Regions from separate parts of the Bacillus sp. GW823-FHT06A10 genome, predicted to be linked through region 1. Evidence: a T-box and tRNA genes for the amino acid it is inferred to sense, from the RefSeq annotation. Region 1 holds a T-box; the other holds one or more tRNA genes.

Region 1 (8,297 bases):
AACTACAGAAGAAGCTGTAACAGAATTTATGGAAAATAAATCAGGTACAACTTTAGTAGTTGTAAACTCTGTTTGTGGTTGTGCAGCTGGTTTAGCACGTCCATCAGCAGGTCAAGCGGTTGTTCGTGCTGAAAAACAACCTGATCATCTTGTAACTGTATTCGCAGGTCAAGATAAAGATGCTACTGCAAAAATGCGTGAATACTTCGGAGAAATTCCTCCATCTTCACCATCTATGGCATTATTAAAAGGAAAAGAAGTTGTTCACTTCATTCACCGTCATGAAATTGAAGGTGCAACTATGGACGAAATTATTACGAACTTAGAGCAAGCTTTCGAAAAGAATTGCTAAAGAAGGGGGAGAGTAAATCTCCCTCTTTTCTTTATATAGAGGTGAAACAATGATCGTAACAACAGCTGGAAGAACAAACAAAGAAATGACAGATTATGCAAACAAGGTAGCAGCAGAATTAAATGCTTCTTTCGTTAAACGTAATGACATACCAGTACATAAGCTGCATGAGCAGTATGAACAAGATGTGCTTGTCGTAGGGAAGAACCGATTAGCTATTTATCCAAAAGGTACGGAAGAACCGTTTTTCTTTCATCCGAACTCAGCGATGTTTCGTGTGAAAAGGTTAATGCGTGGAGAACACGATCCGTTTGTACAAGCCACGCAATTAGAGAGAGGAATGACAGTGTTAGATTGTACGCTCGGGATGGCATCAGATAGTATTGTAGCTAGTTATGTTGTTGGTGAAAGCGGAAAAGTAACAGGACTTGAAGGCAATGAGTATATGGCTTATATTATGGAAAATGGTTTGAAAACATGGTCTTCATCCGTTTCTGAAATTGATGAAGCAATGCAAAGAATCCAAGTAAAGCAAACGGAGCATTTTTCATTTTTAGCGCAATGTGAAGACAATAGTTATGATGTCGTTTACCTTGATCCGATGTTTGAAGAAACTGTCATAGAATCCGATGGAATTAAAGGATTAAAACACTTCGCTTTGTATCATGATATTACTGACGAAACAATTGCGGAGGCAAAACGAGTGGCGAGAAAACGTGTCGTTTTAAAAGATCATTTCCGTAGTTCTAGATTTGAAAAACACAATTTTTATGTATACAAAAGAAAAAGTGCTAAGTTTCACTTTGGTGTAATTGACCCTTGCTAATTGTTTGAAAAGATGTATAATAAGCAATAATTAATTAAATATACTGTCTGTGATGAAGAGAGTAGTCTTTTTTAGAAGGAAAGCGAGCTAGGGATGGTGTGAGCCTAGTACGGAAGAAAAAGATGAAGCGCACTTCGGAGATGCTTCTTGAACGAATAGTAGAGAAAGCCGAGGCCCCCTGTCCTCGTTATAAACGGGAAAGTGGTTCGTAACGAACAACAAGGGTGGTACCACGGGTTCAAACTCGTCTCTTTTTTAGAGACGAGTTTTTTGTGTTAAAAAAAATAAGGAGGTTGTATCATGGATTATAAAATGCAGTTTGCGGAAAGTTTATCTAATATTTTCACGAATGAATTAACGCAAAAACAAATTTTAGATTTAATCGAAACACCGAAACAAGATGAATTTGGAGATGCAGCGTTCCCATGTTTTTCATTAGCGAAGCAATATAAAAAAGCACCAGCTATTATCGCAAAGGAAGTGGCGGAGAAGTTAAATGATCCGTTCTTTACAAAAGTAGAAGCCGTTGGTCCTTATGTAAATGTATTTTATAATCGTGAAACTGTAAGTGATGAAGTATTAAAGAAAATTTTAGCTGAGAAAGAAGAGTACGGTCAAAATCACTTTGGATGTGAAAAAACAGTAGTTATCGATTATTCTTCTCCTAATATCGCGAAACCTTTTTCAATGGGGCATTTACGTTCTACAATGATTGGAAATTCATTGAAGCATATCGCAGAAAAATGTGGATATGAAGTTGTAGGAATCAATTATATTGGTGATTGGGGAACACAGTTTGGAAAGTTAATTACCGCATATAGAAAATGGGGAAATGAAGAAGTAGTGAAAGAGGATCCAATACGTGAGTTATTTAAGTTATATGTTCAGTTTCATGTAGAAGTAAAAGAGAATGAAGAATTAGAAGAAGAAGGACGTGCTTGGTTTAAAAAGCTAGAAGAAGGCGATGAAGAAGCTGTTGAACTTTGGAATTGGTTCCGTTACGAATCATTAAAAGAATTTTCTCGTATTTATGAACTTCTCGGTGTGGAATTTACTAATTTTCAAGGCGAAGCTTTCTATAATGATAAAATGGAAGACTTTATTGGGATTTTAGAAGAGCACGACTTACTGGAAGAATCAGAAGGCGCATTAGTCGTTAATTTAGAAGAAGAAGGTATGCCGCCATGTTTAATTAGAAAGTCAGATGGTGCGACGATTTATGCAACGCGTGACTTAACGGCTGCTTTATATCGTCAAAATACTTATGGGTTTGATAAAGCGCTATATGTTGTTGGTCCAGAACAAAGCTTACATTTCAATCAATTTTTCACTGTATTAAAAAAACTTGGCTACACTTGGGTTGATGGTATGGAACACGTACCGTTTGGCTTCATTTTAAAAGATGGTAAGAAAATGTCGACACGTAAAGGAAGAGTTATTTTACTTGAAGAAGTACTGGAAGAAGCAATCGAACTTGCAAAACAAAATATTGAAGAGAAAAATCCAAACTTAAAACAGAAAGAAGAAGTAGCAAAGCAAGTCGGTGTTGGTGCAGTCATCTTCCACGATTTAAAAAATGAGCGTATGCATAATATCGAATTCTCATTAGAAAATATGCTGAAATTTGAAGGAGAAACAGGACCTTACGTACAGTACACACATGCACGTGCTTGTTCTATTTTAAGAAAAGAAAGTGTAGAATTTGAAACATGTACATTTGCTTTAAAAGACGATCATAGCTGGAGTGTCGTAAAATTACTTAATAAATTCCCTCAAGTAATTGAAGCAGCTTTCAATAAAAATGAGCCATCGATTATTTCAAAATATGTATTAGATGTAGCACAATCGTTCAATAAATATTACGGTAATGTTCGTATATTAGAAGAGAGTGAAGAAAAAGACAGCAGACTCGCATTGGTTTATGCTGTGACGGTTGTATTAAAAGAAGGATTACGTTTACTTGGGGTGGAGGCTCCTGAGGAGATGTAGCATAGAAGGTGTATGTATCATTACAGATATGTATGCCTTTTTATTTGGTATAGGAGTCATGTAAGCAGTAATCTCACCTTATTAAAACCAATTTCTGGGGGGATTATTAAAAATGTAGGAATGTTTTTGTTAAATGGAGAATTGTAAGGGGTGTATATAAAAGGAGGCGTTAGAGGTTGGAAACATACGATTGGAACAGTAAACTAGCGTATTTAAAAAATACGAGAGATTTATATTACAATAGCGATTATGTAAGTTTTCTAGTGAATTCAGTTTGGAAGATTTCTGAGCCAGTCCATGTTGTTGATTATGGTTGTGGATATGGTTATTTAGGCTTATTATTAATGCCTTTACTTCCAGAAGGATCAAAGTATACAGGCATTGATAGTGGAGAAACATTATTAGCCGAAGCGAGAGAGTTGTTTCGTTTACTTCCGTACGAGTCAGAATTTCTGGAGGGAGATGCTATAGAAATTGAATTGAACGATACATATGATATAGCAATTTGTCATGCCTTCTTATTACATATGAGTTCACCAAAAACGATGCTACAAAAAATGATTCATTCAGTTAAAAGTGGCGGGAAAATAATCTGTGTTGAACCACATTGGATATCAAATATGTCTTCATACACTTTGGATGGAGAGAACCAATCGGAAATTATCCAGCTAGGCATTTTGCAGAATTTATTTGAAAATGATACGCAAAGAAATGGTAAAGATGGCAATATAGGCATGAAAATACCGATATATTTAAGTGAATTAGGTGTGAAAAATATTGAATGTAGAGTAAGCGATAAAGTGAACTTTTTAGATTCAAATATGCATCACAATGATAAAAACGATTTGTATCAATCATTAAAAGAAGAGGGGATTGCAGGTGATCCGGGTGATAAGCAACAATTTGTAGAACGTTTAATGGCTAAAGGATTAACATATGATGATGCGCTAGCTCAATATGAAGCTGAACTACGATTTTTTAAAATATTTCATGTGCATTCTTCTTTAGTATACGCTCCGAATATGAAAATTACATTTGGTGACATAGTATGTTAAAAGTCATGATATATAAGGATTGTCGTTTAATGTCGATATATTTGAATTATCGCTGATATAATTTTATGTACTGATTTCAGCTTCTACAAGATAAAAAACCGCATGTTACGTTATTCCATATAATCAAACAAAATACAGAGAAAAACAATCATTTTTACTATATTTTGTTATAAATTTGAATAATATTAATTAATACCATCCATTATAAGAGATTTTAGTTGAATACATACTATATGGTGTGTAAAATCTAAGCAAGTAGCAGTATAAATATAAATTCGAGGTGAATGCATGCTAGATTTTAAGCAGTTAGAAACTTGTTTAAAAGACAAGAGATTTGTAGATGGATTACAGGAAATAAATAATGAAATTGCATATATAAAAGAAACGAATACTTTATCCTATGTGAAGAATTGGCTTGCCAATATTACTTCGCATAAGGAGTTCGATATATTAATTCGCCTTACTGATGAAGGGCTTATGCACCAATACAGTTCATTCCTCATTCGTTACGCTTATAAAAAATTCCCAAATATGAGAACGCTCTCTTTATATTGTGATGAGTTAATTGATGAGCGGAAAATTCTTGAAGCAGAGCAGTTGTTAAAATCTTCTTTAGAAGAGTTAAGTAAAGAAGAAATAGATGCAGATTTTTTAGCGAAAACATATTTTACATTAGTACGATGTCTTTTAGAAATGAAAAGAAATGAAGAAGCGCTAATGTATATGCAAAAAGCAGAGGAGTACAGTACGCGCGTAGTGTTTGATAAATGGGGCTACGTTTATATGCATACAGGCGAATGGGAGAAAGCGGAAGAACAACTTATTGCTGGCATGCAGCATGAAGATTGTGAAGAGTTATCTACCTATTTATTATCACAATTGTATGCAAATAAAGGAGAACAAAAACGTGCGATACAGTTAATTAATGATGCGATTGTAAAGTTCCCACAAGTACCATATTTTCATTTTGAGAAGGTAAAGTATTTATTAGATTTAGAGCAATATGAAGAGATGTTAGCGGTAATAGATAACATAAATACTCAGCTGCCATATCATGCTTATAACACTTACTTTGTACATTTACGTGCAGAAGCGCTGTACAAAATGAATAAATTTGCAGATTTACAAAAGCTATTAAAAGAAGAAAAGAGTTTAAAAGAATCTTTATATCATAATTTAGAAAAAAATCCGGATGGAAAAAAGGTTCACTTGCCGATAGTTCCTATTGTACAAAAGGATAATTATTGTGTTCCGACAAGTTTAGAGATGATGTTGCGTATATGGGGAGAGACACGTACACAAGATGAAATAGCAGAGTTTATTTTTAATATGACAGGATCGAAGTTTTCAGATACTGTTTCTTATTTAGAAGAATTAGGTTATGAATATCGTTATTTTAAAGGGAATGAAGAGAATTATAAGAGACTAATTGATGAAGGAATTCCTGTTTTATTAAGTATAGATATTGAGCATGCTTCACACGTACAAGTTCTATTTGGATATGATGATACATTGCAAGCTTTCTATGTTCAAGATCCAAACTTTATAGAACCAGTTCTTGTAGAATATAGTAAATTACAAGAAAAATATCGTTATACAGGCTGTTTAGCAATCACGTTTGTTCCGAAAGAAAAGAAGGCGCAACTAGCGTTTCTAAGTGAGGAAGAAAATCGTTATTTTAAATCTATTTTTTCTCTTACGGATCATTTAGATGAACATGACAAAGAGGGAATTAGTAACTTAGTACAATTTTTAAAAGAAACGAGCGATAATCCAAATACGTGGCTATATACGATAAAGCACTTAGATGTTGAAGTAGATAAAGAATTTATTTTATATTGTATCGATAAGTTAATGGAAAAGTTTCCGAACTCGGACTTTGTTAAATTGCATGGTGCACAGTGTTTTATTCGTCTTCAGGAAGTAGAGAAAGCGGAGCAAATGCTGACAAGCGTTGAGAAGAAAAATAATCGTGCATTATATCATTTGATAAATGGAAGATATGCTTTTGAGCAGGAAAGTTATATAGAAGCGATTTCAAGCTTTCGTTCATCGTTACAATTAGACGCAGATCAGCCTATTGCTTGGAGTTTTCTCGCTTTATCCTATATGTATATTGATCAATCTGAAAAAGCATTGCAATACTCTCAAGTTGCGTTAGAGCGCAGTCCTGAAAGGTTCACTTTAACGAATCACGGTTTAATATTAATAGATTTAGAAAGATATGAAGAAGCATATGAAATCTTTAATGACTTGTTAAAAGAGTATAAATATGAAGCACATGTATGGTATGAACGAGCGAGATGTGCACATCAACTAGGAAAATTATATTTAGCAATAAAAGGGCTTAAAGTAGCGATTCTTTTGGATAGTAATGCACCTTACATTTATACGAAACTTTCGGAAATATACGAATCTGATTTGAAGGATGAGGAAAGTACGAAAGAAATTTTATTAAACGGTATTGAGAATTGTGATGATAAAGCACCTCTTTACGTAAAATTAGGTGACTATCATTTTCAAAATGATAGCTTGGAAGAAGCAGAAGTATTGTATAAGCGTGCTTTAGAAGAAAATGATGAGGATGTTTATTCTCACTTCGGACTTACACAAGTGTATATGGCAAGAGAACAATATAAGGAAGCAAAAGAATATATTCTTGGTCTTGAGAAGCAAATTGAAAAGAGCCAAGATTTCCTCATGAATGCAGGAATGGTTTTATGGGATGCTGAAATTGAACTTGGTGGAAATGAAGAAGGATTTAAAGTAGCGCTATCTAAGTTAGAAAATGGTATAAAGAAAAGTGATTATAATGTAGCAAGTGCGTTAGATGAATATGTGAATCGAATTAAAGGAACGGAATTTGTACAACGAGGTATAGCGTTTTTAAGAACGTTACACAAAGAAAGAAATGAAGTAAGTGAGTACGGTTGTTATGCAGGTATTTTATATGAATCTATTGGACAGTATGGCCAAGCGATGAAAAGATATAATAAGGCGATAGAACAAAAGGACACGGCATTACCGTATTACCGAATTGGTGAAACACTTATGGCATTAGGGCAATTGACGGAAGCAAAACAAGCGTATGAAACATGTTTAGAGCTTGATGGGAATTTCGTAGGTGTACATTTACAGCTTGCGGAAATATACGAAAAAGAAGAAAACCGTTCTAAAGAACAAAGTCATATGGTTCAGGCGATGAAGGAAGAGCCATTGCATATTAATATGGAATATTTGGCACAGCTTTCAGTAGATATGAATCTTCAGGAAGAATTGCTGACGGAACTAGAACAATTAGCGGACGAAGTACCTGAAATATGGCGTTTAGATGCGATTGCATATGTGTACGGAGCGATGAATGAAATAGATAAAGAACAAGAACAGATTGAATACGCGCTACAATTAGATGGTGAGCATATAGAAGTTCTATATCATTATGCAAAAGTATTAGTGAAAAAAAGAAATGTAAAAGCAATTGAAGTTGCAATGAAAGTAATACAAAAAGATTTTGATAATGAACGTATATTTGATGTTTATGTAAAAGCAGTAGAGCAACATAAAAAATTGTCTAACATACGAGATTTTCTTCATACGTTAAAGGTGAAAAAAGCAGAAAGAAGTACAGCATTCATGTATGCTGCAGCTGCGGTTACGGAAATATGGATTGAACGGCAGCTGCATGAACAGCCAAAACGATCTATCATTACGAGAGCTTTTTATCGTATGAAAAATCGTGCGAAAGAAATTTCAATGGTTACTATGATAATTGATTTATATGAAATCTCTTTAAAGTTAAATCCGAAAAATAGTATGGCAGCACAGCGATTTGCGCTATTTTATGAGAATGTAGAGATGAATAAAGAAGCAATAGAGATTCTTCACACGTCACTAGAAAATAGATGGGATTATGAAGTAGCGAAGCAACTTGTAAATCTTTTCATTGAGTGCGAGGAAGAAGATATGTTAAGAGATGCTTTGGAATTAACGAAGCAAATGGTTCGAGAACTACCAGATGATTATGATACTCTTCTTCTGCAAGCACAAGTATTCTTTAAAGAAGGGGAAGAAAGAA
Region 2 (12,055 bases), on a different contig from region 1:
ACAGGGTGTGGCTTTATAAATCAGGAGAAAGCAACTGAACAAATTGATCCGCCAAAACAAGTTACGTATACAGAGGGTGGGAAGAAAGAAGTAGCTAAAAAAGATAAGCAAGGGCAAATGGTAAATAGAGAACTATACCTTGTTGATAAAAATGGTTATGTTGTACCACAAACGTTAGCTATACCTACTCCGAAAGCAAATGAGACTGTGAAGCAAACGTTAGAATACCTTGTGAAAGATGGACCGGTAACGAATTTATTACCGAATGGGTTTCGTGCAGTCATTCCGGCGAATACAACGATGACTTTAGATTTGAAAAAGGACGGGACGGCAGTTATTGATTTCTCTAAAGAAATGAAAAACTATGCGAAAGAAGAAGAGCGTCAAATCATTGAATCTATAGCGTGGACGTTGACGCAATTTACAGAGATAAAACAAGTGCAGTTCCAAATAAATGGTGAGAAATTGGCGAAGATGCCGGTTGCTGGTACACCGCTTGGTGAAGGAGTGAGCCGTGCAAATGGTATTAACTTCGATGATGAACAAGTAGCAGATGTAACAAATACAAAACCAGTCACACTGTATTTTATGGCGCAAAATAATAATAAACAGCAATACTACGTACCAGTCACACGCCGCGTTGCGGAAGGTAAAGAAAATGACTATGCAGCAATTATAGATGAACTTGTAAAAGGTCCGATCCATCAATCGCTCCTGAATGATTTTAATCCAGGCGTTAAGCTTATTACGAATCCGAAATTACAAGACGGAAATCTTACATTAAACTTTAATGAAAATATATTTGTAAACCCAGATAAAAATATGATCTCAAATTACGTATTGAAGTCGTTAGTTTTATCTTTAACAGAAAAGAAAGGTGTGAAAAATATTTCTATTGAAGTGAATGGAAAAGCAAATCTTATAGATGAAAAGGGCGGAAAGTTAATAAAACCTGTAGATCGTCCAGAAAACGTGAATACAGGTAGTTTTTAATCTTGAATAATTTGATATACTTAAGTAAGAAAGGAGAATTGCTTTTTGGGTTCTCCTTCTTTTATTGTATACATATCATACATTTAAATTTGGCTATACTAACGAGTAGTAATTAAGAGGAGGTTATTTTTATGCGAGTAGATGGTAGAGAGAAAACAGAATTACGCCATATACATATTCATACGAATTATTTAAAACATCCAGAGGGATCTGTATTAATTGAAGTTGGGGATACAAAGGTGATTTGCTCAGCGACAATTGAAGAGCGTGTCCCGCCATTTATGCGTGGAGAAGGAAAGGGCTGGGTAACAGCTGAATATGCGATGATTCCACGTGCGACAGAACAACGTACAATTAGGGAGTCAAGTAAAGGGAAAGTAACAGGACGTACAATGGAAATTCAACGTCTAATTGGACGAGCATTACGTGCGGTAGTTGATTTAGAAGCGCTTGGCGAGAGAACAGTTTGGATTGACTGTGATGTTATCCAAGCAGATGGTGGAACGAGAACAGCGTCTATTACAGGTGCATATGTAGCGATGGTATTAGCTTTCGAGAAATTATTACAAGCAGAAAAAGTATCTAAAATTCCAGTAAAAGATTATTTAGCAGCAACGTCAGTAGGAATTGTTGAAGAGCAAGGTGTTGTTTTAGATTTAAACTATGCAGAAGATTCTAAAGCAGACGTTGATATGAACGTAATTATGACTGGAAAAGGCCAATTTGTTGAAGTGCAAGGAACTGGAGAAGAAGCGACGTTTAGTAGAGCGCAGTTAAATGAACTACTTGATGCTGCGGAAAAAGGCATTTTCCAACTGATTGATATACAAAAAGAAGCTTTAGGTGACATCGTATCTCATATAGAGTAGAGGTGGAAAGTATGAAACAAGTTGTTGTAGCGACAAAAAATATGGGAAAAGTACGTGAGTTTGCTGAATTATTTGAGCGATTTGATTTAGAAGTGAAATCATTACACGATTTTCCTCATATTGAAGAAGTCGAAGAAACTGGTGAAACATTTGAAGAAAATGCGATCTTAAAAGCGGATAGTTTGAGTAGACAGTTGAATTCTATCGTAATTGCGGATGATTCGGGTCTTATTGTAGATGCTTTAAATGGAAAACCAGGAGTGTATTCAGCGCGTTTTGCTGGTGAACCGAAAAATGACCAAGCAAATATCGATAAAGTGTTACAAGAATTAAATGGCGTTGACTTTGAAAGGCGTAAAGCTCGTTTCTATTGTGCATTAGCAGTTGCTTTCCCTGAAGGTGATAAAAAGCCTGTCATTGTAAATGGGACATGTGAAGGATTTATCTTAGAACAACGCCGCGGAGAAAATGGCTTTGGATACGATCCGATTTTTTATGTGGAAGAATACAAAAAAGCAATGGCGGAATTAAGTTCAGATGAAAAAAATGCTATTAGCCATCGTGGCCGTGCTCTTCGTAAGTTAGAAGAAAAAATCCCGGAATGGTTTTTAGGAGAATAAGGGAGAGAGAATGATGAAAGCTTTAATCGTAAGCGATAGTCATAGCTCTGTGAAGGAATTACAGCAGTTGAAAGAGAAATATGAAGGGAAAGTAGATATCATGATTCATTGCGGTGATTCAGAGCTAACGCCTGCTCATGAAGAACTGCAAGGTTTCCATGTTGTAAAAGGAAACTGTGATTATGCTAACTTTCAAGATGAAATTGTAACTGATGTAGATGGAATTCGCTTCTTAGTAGTGCATGGACATCGCCATAATGTGAAAATGACATTACAAACGCTAGCGTACCATGCTGAAGAAGTGGGAGCGCAAGTTGCATGCTTCGGACATTCTCACGTATTAGGTGCGGAATTAATCGAGGGCGTTTTATTTATTAATCCAGGCAGTATTTTATTACCACGTCAGCGTGTAGAAAAGACATTTTCTTTATTAGAAATGGATGAAAATCAAATGGAAGTTCGTTTCGAAACGTTAGACGGACAACTAGTTGAACAAGCAGTTTTTAAAAGAGGATAAGAAAATTTATCCTCTTTTAAAAAAGGTGTTGACTTTATGTGTGGTTATACATATAATAAATATTGTCGATAGGGCAACGGCGCTAACGAAGAAAAGAAAATAACATATGCGGGTGTAGTTTAGTGGTAAAACAAGAGCCTTCCAAGCTCTGGTCGAGAGTTCGATTCTCTTCACCCGCTCCATGTCCCAGTAGCTCAGCCGGATAGAGCATACGCCTTCTAAGCGTACGGTCGGGAGTTCGAATCTCTCCTGGGACGCTAAAAAAACCTTGTTATCTTTTGATAACAAGGTTTTTTGTTTGTCTACAAATTGATGTATGTGCAAGAGGTTTAAAAATATTATAACGGGATATATGATAATGAGTATATGCAACAGATTAAAGTGCATTAAAAAGAGCGCTTAAAAAACGCTCTTTGCTAGTCAGTTATATTATTTGTTTGTTCAGGCTCATCAAATGGTTTATGCACGTATTGAAAACCATATCCAGCTTCAACGAGAGCCTCATCAATCTTTTCTAAAAATTCTATGCCCCATTCAGTAAAAAGATATTTCCCGAATATCTTAATAACAAAACCATACCCTTTTACTTCAGGATACCTTTCGTAAACCTCGTCACTTTCTATAAAGCCCAAATACAAATTGATTTTTTCTTGCAGTAATTCAATATGTTTTTCCTCATCAGACCAGTCTAATTCATCAGCGATGACTAAATAGGCTATTTTTTCTTCTTTATTGTAGCCCATAAAATCAACTTTTTCTAATTCGTATAAAGACATAAGTACACCTCTTATCTATTGTTTTCTTCTAATTTCAACTTTAGTTGGAGGTATTTCCGTACCGCCTACAAAAGGTGGTTTCCCTTTGCCTACAACTGTTGCGCCATATTCCTCTTATTTAATTTAAAGAATCAATAGGCTTATGATGGAACTCAAATCCATATCCGTATTATCCTAATTTTTTACTTAGAATGTTCTAAAACTTTTTACCATTCTAGTAAGATTGAGCATCGATTGTCGGAACTTATCCCCGGCAGTGTGTTACAATTAATAGAAGCGGAAAACGAGAATCTCCAATTGACTGGACCTGTGATTGGTTAGAGGGTTTAAGAAGGTCGTATAAAAAAGGGAGATGGCGCAAAGATGGCGAGATCAAATGAGAATGATTTAACGGAGAAATTGGCAGAAGGTCACCGGAAATATGGTGATGGCAATTTTACAGTACAGAATATCGGTGATGAAACTAACCCGAATTGGACTGTCGTAAAAAATGTGAGGAAGGGATCGGCAGGCATTCGCGAAGGAGAAGATATATTAAGACTGCGATCCAAATATATAAAATAGTACGGAAATGGGCGGAGCGGGAGTTCGAATCTCTCCTGGGACGCTAAGAAAACCTTGTTATCTTTTGATAACAAGGTTTTTTGTGTATTTTAAATTAGTTGTTAATAAACTTGTCAAAGACAAAACCATAATCTTTCACATTATATTGTTTCTTCGTATCAACAAGCCAGTTAAAGGCAATATCGTTCATTTCTTTAAATTGCTCTGCTAAGTTTACTTGTGCGTTTGAAATACGGCTAAAGGCATTAGATGCCATATCTAAACTTTTATGTGCATATTGTAATGTAATATCGTTGTCGTATGAAATTTCTTCGATTTTAAGTAAAGCCTTATATAAATCTTTTAATTCTTCAATATGTTTTTTATGAACATCAATTGAGTAATGTTCATCGCCCATTTGAAACTTAATTTCTACATCTAAATCAATCGTTCCTGCAGTTTCAAGTGCTACGTTTTTAATTTGATATTTGCTATAACTAAAGCGGCGTAGTGTACGTTTTTTACTTGTTGCGCTTGTACCGTCTAAGTGAATTAACCCTTTGTTTGTGAAGCAATATTCATCTGATTTGGATTTAATTAGAAAGTAAATTTTCTCCCCATCTTCATGCATCACATAATCATCAGCATCGACCTTATCATAGTCTTTAGGTGTAATGACAGAACCTACATCGCTTAGTCCTAATACATCTGCCGCCATTTTTTTAAACATATATAATCCCCCTTGTAAATTAAATTCTTAATTGTACAAAAATATATTAACACGATTTTCACCAGTTGTTTTCTTGTAATACGAAAATATCTGAAAGTAAGTTAAGAAAAGTAACGAATAATTATTTTGATTCTAAATTATTTAGTAAATCTATTAGTTTAAGAGTCGATTCGTTCAAAAATAACTAAAAGAAAAAAGTTGATTTTACAAGTAATTATAGAGAAATTCCGTGAAAGCACCTCAAGCGATATGAGGTGTTTTTCAATCTCTTTTTGAAATCTTACAATTCTGTAAGGTAACTGTAAGGTAGTTCGATGGTAAGAAATTGCTAATCTTTTATAATGAAGATAACAACGATAAAACGAGGAGGAAAAAATGATGAAAGGATTAGTTGTAACGGGCTTAACGGTTGCTTTTGGATTTGTAGCGTATGAGAAATTAACGTATGTAGTTGATGTTGTGAAACATTTGATTGCTTAGAGAAAACAGCCATGAGAGGGAAAGGGAATGAGTGAATGAATGGAATGGTTATTTGGAATTATAGGTACTTGTAGTGTAGTGTTATTGTTCTTTGTCCCAAGTGGTATACTTAGTTCGACAACAAGTTTGTTCTTCTTAAGTTTGTTTGCTTGTACGATGCTTATTATTATGTTTTTAATGAAGCGAAGTAAACCAATCTTCTATTTTAGCATGATTGTTATGGCAATTATTGTTCTCCAAATTATTACCCTTGTAATATACCCCACAATTATAAAAGCTTTCCATTAATGATGAATCCTCTGCGCTTGTTGCTGGGGATTTTTATTTGTGCAATTTTAATTTTTAGTTGAAATTTATTCGTATTGGAATGTAAAAATTAAATATTTCCATATTTCAAACAAATAGTTTAGGGATGTTGTGTTCTCATTACGCATTTGATATATTTACTTTGAACATAATTAAAATCAAGAAAAAGAGGCGGACGTATGGATAAAAAAGAAAATACGGTCGTATTGTTTCCACAACTATCAGAGCGCTATATTGATGAAGGTTTTTTAGCGCTGAAAGAGCGGGAATTCGAAGATGCATTGCGTTGCTTTGAAATACTACGTCAGTATAATGCGGAAACGGAACAAACGGAATTAGCTTCAGTTATTTGTTTACTTGAATTAAAACGTATGGAAGAAGCGAAAGACAAATGTGAACAGTTGCTTAAAACAGGAGTTGTCTTATTTGGTGATATTCTTGAAACGTACGTAACTATTTTAGTTCAAACAAATGATTATGAAGGTGTTATTGAAACTGTTGAAAAGGTTTTACAAACGAAAGATATAATGCCTGATCAAAAGGAAAAATTAGCGCAGCTTGCTTTATTTGCAGAAGGTATGCTAAATGAGGGAGACGCATCGCTAGTGGATTCAAATTTTGAATTGGATGAGTTTACTAATGAAATTTTTGGAGAAAACTTTGGACAGAAGCTAAGAGCGATTCAGCGACTTTCGTTAAAAGACTTAGATCTTGCATTACCTGTTTTAAAGAAATTTTTAATAGACGAAGAGCAGCACCCCTATTTGAAAACTTCTATTTTGTATAAAATGATAGAAAGTCAGGTAGAAGAAGAAATAGAGGTAGAAAAGTTTGGAAATACGATTAAGGTGATTCCAGCATTTACAGGTCATAATGAGGAGCAATCCAATAACATTATACATAAATTATCAAGCCGATTAGAGCAAAATTATCCCGATATATTTGAAGCAATGGTTACATATTGGAAAGAGTTGCAAATTAGCGTTTTCCCATTCGCTCTATTAATGGATAAAGAAGAGATTTGGTCAGCTGTTTTAGAGAGAATTGGAAGAAAGCGTTTCGGATTGGCTATAGATGAAGAAGAGCTTATGGCAGCATATAATATCGAATTGGAAGAGTTTCATATTGCCTATCAATGGTTATTACGTGTTGAAAGAGAAGGATATTTGCCCGTATAATTATGAAAAAGAATCGTTCAGTTCTTGAAACGAGCATATTCTATGTTATAATGTAAGGGTTGCAAAAGGCGGAAATCTGCCTGTTTGTAAGAGAAGAGAAGTGTAATTCTCTTACTTAATATGTTTCATATTATTCTCGAACAAAATATACCGTAGTTGTCTTCTGGGCAATTAGTAGATTGGAACATTATATCTGAAAGCTTTTGCTAGAGGATTATTTGTGTATTTGTTATTTCAAAAAAGAGATAATGAAGATCTTAATCTATAGAGGTATGTGCATACATTATTATAGTTGGAGGGAAAGAATAAATGTCTACAAAATGGGAAAAATTAGAAGGTAACGTTGGCGTTTTAACAATCGAAGTTGATGCTAAAGAAGTAAACAACTCTATCGACGCTGCGTTCAAAAAAGTAGTAAAAACAATTAACGTACCAGGTTTCCGTAAAGGAAAAATGCCTCGTCCATTATTCGAACAACGCTTTGGTATTGAATCTTTATACCAAGATGCTTTAGATATTATTTTACCAAAAGCATACGGTGAAGCGATTGAAGAAGCTGGTATCTTCCCAGTTGATCATCCTGAAATCGACATCGAGAAGTTTGAAAAAAATGCTAACCTTATCTTCACTGCAAAAGTTACAGTGAAACCTGAAGTTAAATTAGGTGAGTACAAAGGTTTAGCAGTAGAAAAAGTTGAAACAACTGTAACTGACGAAGATGTAGAGAACGAATTAAAATCTTTACAAGAGCGTCAAGCTGAACTAGTTGTTAAAGAAGAAGGAACTGTTGAAAACGGTGATACAGCTGTAATCGACTTCGAAGGTTTCGTTGATGGCGAAGCATTTGAAGGCGGAAAAGGCGAAAACTACTCTCTAGCAATCGGTTCTGGTACATTCATCCCAGGTTTCGAAGAGCAAGTAATCGGTCTTAAATCTGGTGAGTCTAAAGACGTTGAAGTATCATTCCCAGAAGAGTACCATGCTGCTGAATTAGCTGGCAAACCAGCAACATTCAAAGTAACAATTCACGAAATCAAAACAAAAGAACTTCCTGAGTTAAACGACGAGTTCGCTAAAGAAGCAGACGAAGCGGTTGCAACTCTTGATGAATTAAAAGCAAAACTTCGCACAAACTTAGAAGAAGGCAAAAAGCACGAAGCTGAGCACAAAGTACGTGACGAAGTAGTAGAATTAGCTGCTGCTAACGCTGAAATCGAAATTCCAGAAGCTATGATCAACACTGAGTTAGATCGTATGGTTCGTGAATTCGAGCAACGTTTAAGCCAACAAGGTATGAACCTTGAGCTTTACTACCAATTCACAGGTACTGACGCTGACAAATTAAAAGAGCAAATGAAAGAAGATGCACAAAAACGTGTAAGAATCAATCTTGTTCTTGAAGCTATCATTGAAGCTGAAAACATCGAAGTTACTGAAGAAGAAGTAACTGCAGAAGTTGAAAAAATGGCTGAAATGTACGGTATGCCAGTAGACGCTATCAAGCAAGCTCTTGGAAGCGTAGACGCTTTAGCTGAAGATCTTAAAGTGCGTAAAGCTGTAGACTTCTTAGTAGAAAACGCTGCATAATAAAATAACAAGGCACGATTTTAATCGTGCCTTGTTTTATAAATATAGAAATATATTTATAAAACTTTTCGATGGAGAAGGAAAAGTTCCTTTACAAGTCGAATATACATATTTCAAAAGTTTTAAAATTTTTTTATTTGTACATAACTAGTCATATTATTTGTATTTCTCGCCACGTAGTGACATAATATGTATTTACATACGATACATTTATCGTGTACATACGAAGGCAAGAGGTTAGCACTTTGTAAGGGGTGTGAAAATATGTTTAAATTTAATGATGAAAAAGGGCAATTAAAATGTTCTTTCTGTGGTAAAACACAAACGCAAGTTCGAAAGTTAGTGGCAGGTCCAGGTGTTTACATTTGTGACGAGTGTATCGAACTTTGTACTGAAATTGTACAAGAGGAGCTTGCGAAGGACGAAGAAGTAGAATTCAAAGATGTACCGAAACCGGTAGAAATTCGTGAAATCTTAGATGAGTATGTCATCGGGCAAGATAGCGCGAAAAAAGCACTAGCGGTAGCGGTATATAACCATTACAAACGCATTAATTCTAACAGCAAAATTGATGATGTAGAATTAGCGAAGAGTAATATCGCACTTATCGGGCCAACAGGTAGTGGTAAAACATTACTTGCACAAACGTTAGCGCGTATTCTAAATGTTCCATTTGCAATCGCGGACGCAACATCTTTAACAGAAGCTGGATATGTTGGGGAAGATGTAGAAAATATCTTACTAAAATTAATTCAAGCAGCTGATTATGATGTAGAGAAAGCGGAAAAAGGAATCATTTATATTGATGAGATTGATAAAGTGGCACGTAAGTCCGAAAATCCATCAATTACACGTGATGTATCTGGTGAAGGTGTGCAGCAGGCACTTCTGAAAATTTTAGAAGGTACTGTAGCAAGCGTTCCACCTCAAGGTGGTCGTAAGCATCCGCACCAAGAGTTTATTCAAATTGATACAACGAACATCTTATTCATTTGTGGTGGAGCGTTTGATGGCATTGAGCCGATTATTAAACGTCGCCTTGGTGAGAAAGTAATTGGATTTGGTTCTGAGAAGAAAAATGCTGATGTAAATGAGAAGCATGTTTTATCTCACGTATTACCAGAGGATCTTTTAAGATTTGGTTTAATTCCAGAGTTTATCGGTCGTCTTCCAGTTATTGCGAACCTAGAGCCACTTGATGAAGATGCTCTTGTTGATATTTTAACGAAACCGAAAAATGCACTTGTTAAGCAATTCCAAAAACTATTGGAGCTTGACGATGTTGAGTTAGAGTTTGAAGAAGGTGCACTAATCGAAATTGCGAAAAAAGCAATTGAACGTAAAACGGGTGCTCGTGGACTTCGTTCTATTATTGAAGGCTTAATGCTTGATGTAATGTTCGAACTTCCATCTCGTAAAGATATCGAGAAGTGTATTCTTACAAAAGAAACAGTAGCTGATAATGAACCGCCAAAATTGGTGTTACAAGACGGTACTGTACTTGATACAAAAACATCTGCATAATGCGAAAGGGAAACAGCAATTTTTATAATTGCTGTTTTTCTTTATGTTTAGCTACGTTCCTCCGCGGAAATACTAAGAGATAAAATATTGCGGGAGGAAATAAATAATGAGCTGGACAAATATATTTTTAGTTGTTCAACTTGTTTTTGGTGTAATTGTCGGATTATATTTCTGGCATTTACTTCGAAATCAACGAACACAAAAAGTTTCAATTGATCGAGAATCGAAAAAAGAATTAGAACAGCTTCGTAAAATGCGTGAGATTTCTTTAACAGAGCCGCTAGCAGAAAAGGTGCGTCCTACAACCTTTTTAGATATTGTAGGGCAAGAGGACGGGATTAAGTCCTTAAAAGCGGCTCTTTGTGGTCCGAATCCGCAACATGTAATCATATATGGCCCGCCAGGTGTTGGGAAAACAGCGGCAGCACGTCTTGTATTAGAAGAAGCGAAACGAAATCCTAAATCTCCATTTCGTACGAATGCAACATTTATTGAACTTGATGCGACGACAGCTCGGTTTGATGAACGTGGTATCGCAGACCCTTTAATTGGTTCGGTGCATGATCCGATTTATCAAGGTGCTGGGGCGATGGGGCAAGCAGGTATTCCGCAACCGAAAAAAGGTGCTGTAACAGATGCGCATGGTGGTATTTTGTTTATTGATGAGATTGGCGAACTCCATCCGATTCAAATGAACAAAATGTTAAAGGTGTTAGAAGATCGAAAAGTATTTTTAGAAAGTGCGTACTATAGTGAAGAAAATACGATGATCCCAACATATATACATGATATTTTCCAAAAAGGCTTACCGGCAGATTTTCGCTTAGTTGGAGCAACGACACGTTCGCCAGAGGAAATTCCTCCTGCTATTCGGTCACGTTGCTTAGAAGTATTTTTCCGTGAATTAGATACGGAAGAGATTCAAAAAGTAGCGAAAAACGCCGCAGAAAAAGTGGAAATGCAAATAGGTGAAAATGGTATTGAAATGATTGGGATGTATGCAAGAAATGGACGAGAGGCGATTAATCTCGTACAAATTTCTGCTGGTATGGCGATAAATGAAGAACGTTCTTTCATTAAAGATGAAGATATAGAGTGGGTTGTTCACTCAAGTCAGCTTACGCCGAAATACGAAAAGCACATTTATCCGATTCCAAGGATTGGTCTTGTAAATGGTCTTGCTGTATACGGACCAAATACAGGTGCGTTATTAGAAATTGAAGTAACAGCAATTCCGGCGAAAGATAAAGGATCGGTAAATGTTACCGGAATTGTAGAAGAAGAAAGTATTGGTAGTCAAACGAAATCGATTCGCCGTAAAAGTATGGCAAAAGGCTCTGTTGATAATGTATTAACAGTACTTCGTTCTTTAGATGTGTTGCCAGAAGGATACGATATACATATTAATTTTCCAGGTGGTATCCCAATTGATGGACCTTCTGCAGGAATCGCTATGGCAACAGGTGTATATTCTGCGGTGCATCGCACATATGTAAATAATGAAGTAGCGATGACAGGTGAAATAAGTATACACGGAGAAGTAAAGCCTATTGGTGGCGTGTACGCAAAAATAAAAGCTGCGAAAAAAGCGGGAGCTAAGAAAGTCATTATTCCTGCTGAAAATATGCAACCATTTTTGTATACGATAAAGGGAATCGAAATTATTCCTGTCCGTAAATTAAAAGAAGTATTTGAGTTAACGTTTATGCAAGAAAATATGCATAGAGAGCTAGATGTACATACTAACGTAGACGAAACAGATGCACAATCTATGTAAAAATAAACAATAATAAAATTTGCCAGACTTCGTTTAAGTTTGTATGCTTAATCGGAGTCTTTTTTCTTTTCGTGAGGTAGAAAAACAAGCTATTTACAATTGCGAGGAATCTCAGCAATTGCATCTAGGTGTATTGTAATATAAAATAGTTGAAC

The links. The T-box of region 1 lies ahead of argS (arginine--tRNA ligase). A T-box ahead of a tRNA ligase gene usually reads a tRNA of that ligase, here a tRNA-Arg.
Region 2: it has a tRNA-Arg gene. The T-box ahead of argS (arginine--tRNA ligase) is inferred to sense a tRNA for this amino acid. The anticodon was not compared.

Annotation. Positions count from the first base shown of each region.
Region 1 is NZ_JBXAHT010000001.1:1,298,146-1,306,442, forward strand. Features, by position in the region: gene AC1Q8M_RS06770 (BrxA/BrxB family bacilliredoxin) at 1-352, shown strand, start outside; gene AC1Q8M_RS06775 (class I SAM-dependent methyltransferase) at 402-1,178, shown strand; T-box leader at 1,219-1,433, shown strand; gene argS (arginine--tRNA ligase) at 1,479-3,167, shown strand; gene AC1Q8M_RS06785 (class I SAM-dependent methyltransferase) at 3,344-4,222, shown strand; gene AC1Q8M_RS06790 (bacteriocin-processing peptidase family protein) at 4,511-8,297, shown strand, end outside.
Region 2 is NZ_JBXAHT010000002.1:364,664-376,718, forward strand. Features, by position in the region: gene gerM (spore germination protein GerM) at 1-993, shown strand, start outside; gene rph (ribonuclease PH) at 1,125-1,862, shown strand; gene AC1Q8M_RS16685 (XTP/dITP diphosphatase) at 1,874-2,482, shown strand; gene AC1Q8M_RS16690 (metallophosphoesterase) at 2,496-2,999, shown strand; tRNA gene AC1Q8M_RS16695 (tRNA-Gly) at 3,108-3,181, shown strand; tRNA gene AC1Q8M_RS16700 (tRNA-Arg) at 3,183-3,256, shown strand; gene AC1Q8M_RS16705 (DUF6572 domain-containing protein) at 3,416-3,775, opposite strand; gene AC1Q8M_RS16710 (hypothetical protein) at 4,139-4,339, shown strand; gene AC1Q8M_RS16715 (PH domain-containing protein) at 4,434-5,048, opposite strand; gene AC1Q8M_RS16720 (hypothetical protein) at 5,568-5,816, shown strand; gene AC1Q8M_RS16725 (hypothetical protein) at 6,014-7,012, shown strand; gene tig (trigger factor) at 7,322-8,599, shown strand; gene clpX (ATP-dependent protease ATP-binding subunit ClpX) at 8,864-10,123, shown strand; gene lonB (ATP-dependent protease LonB) at 10,230-11,900, shown strand.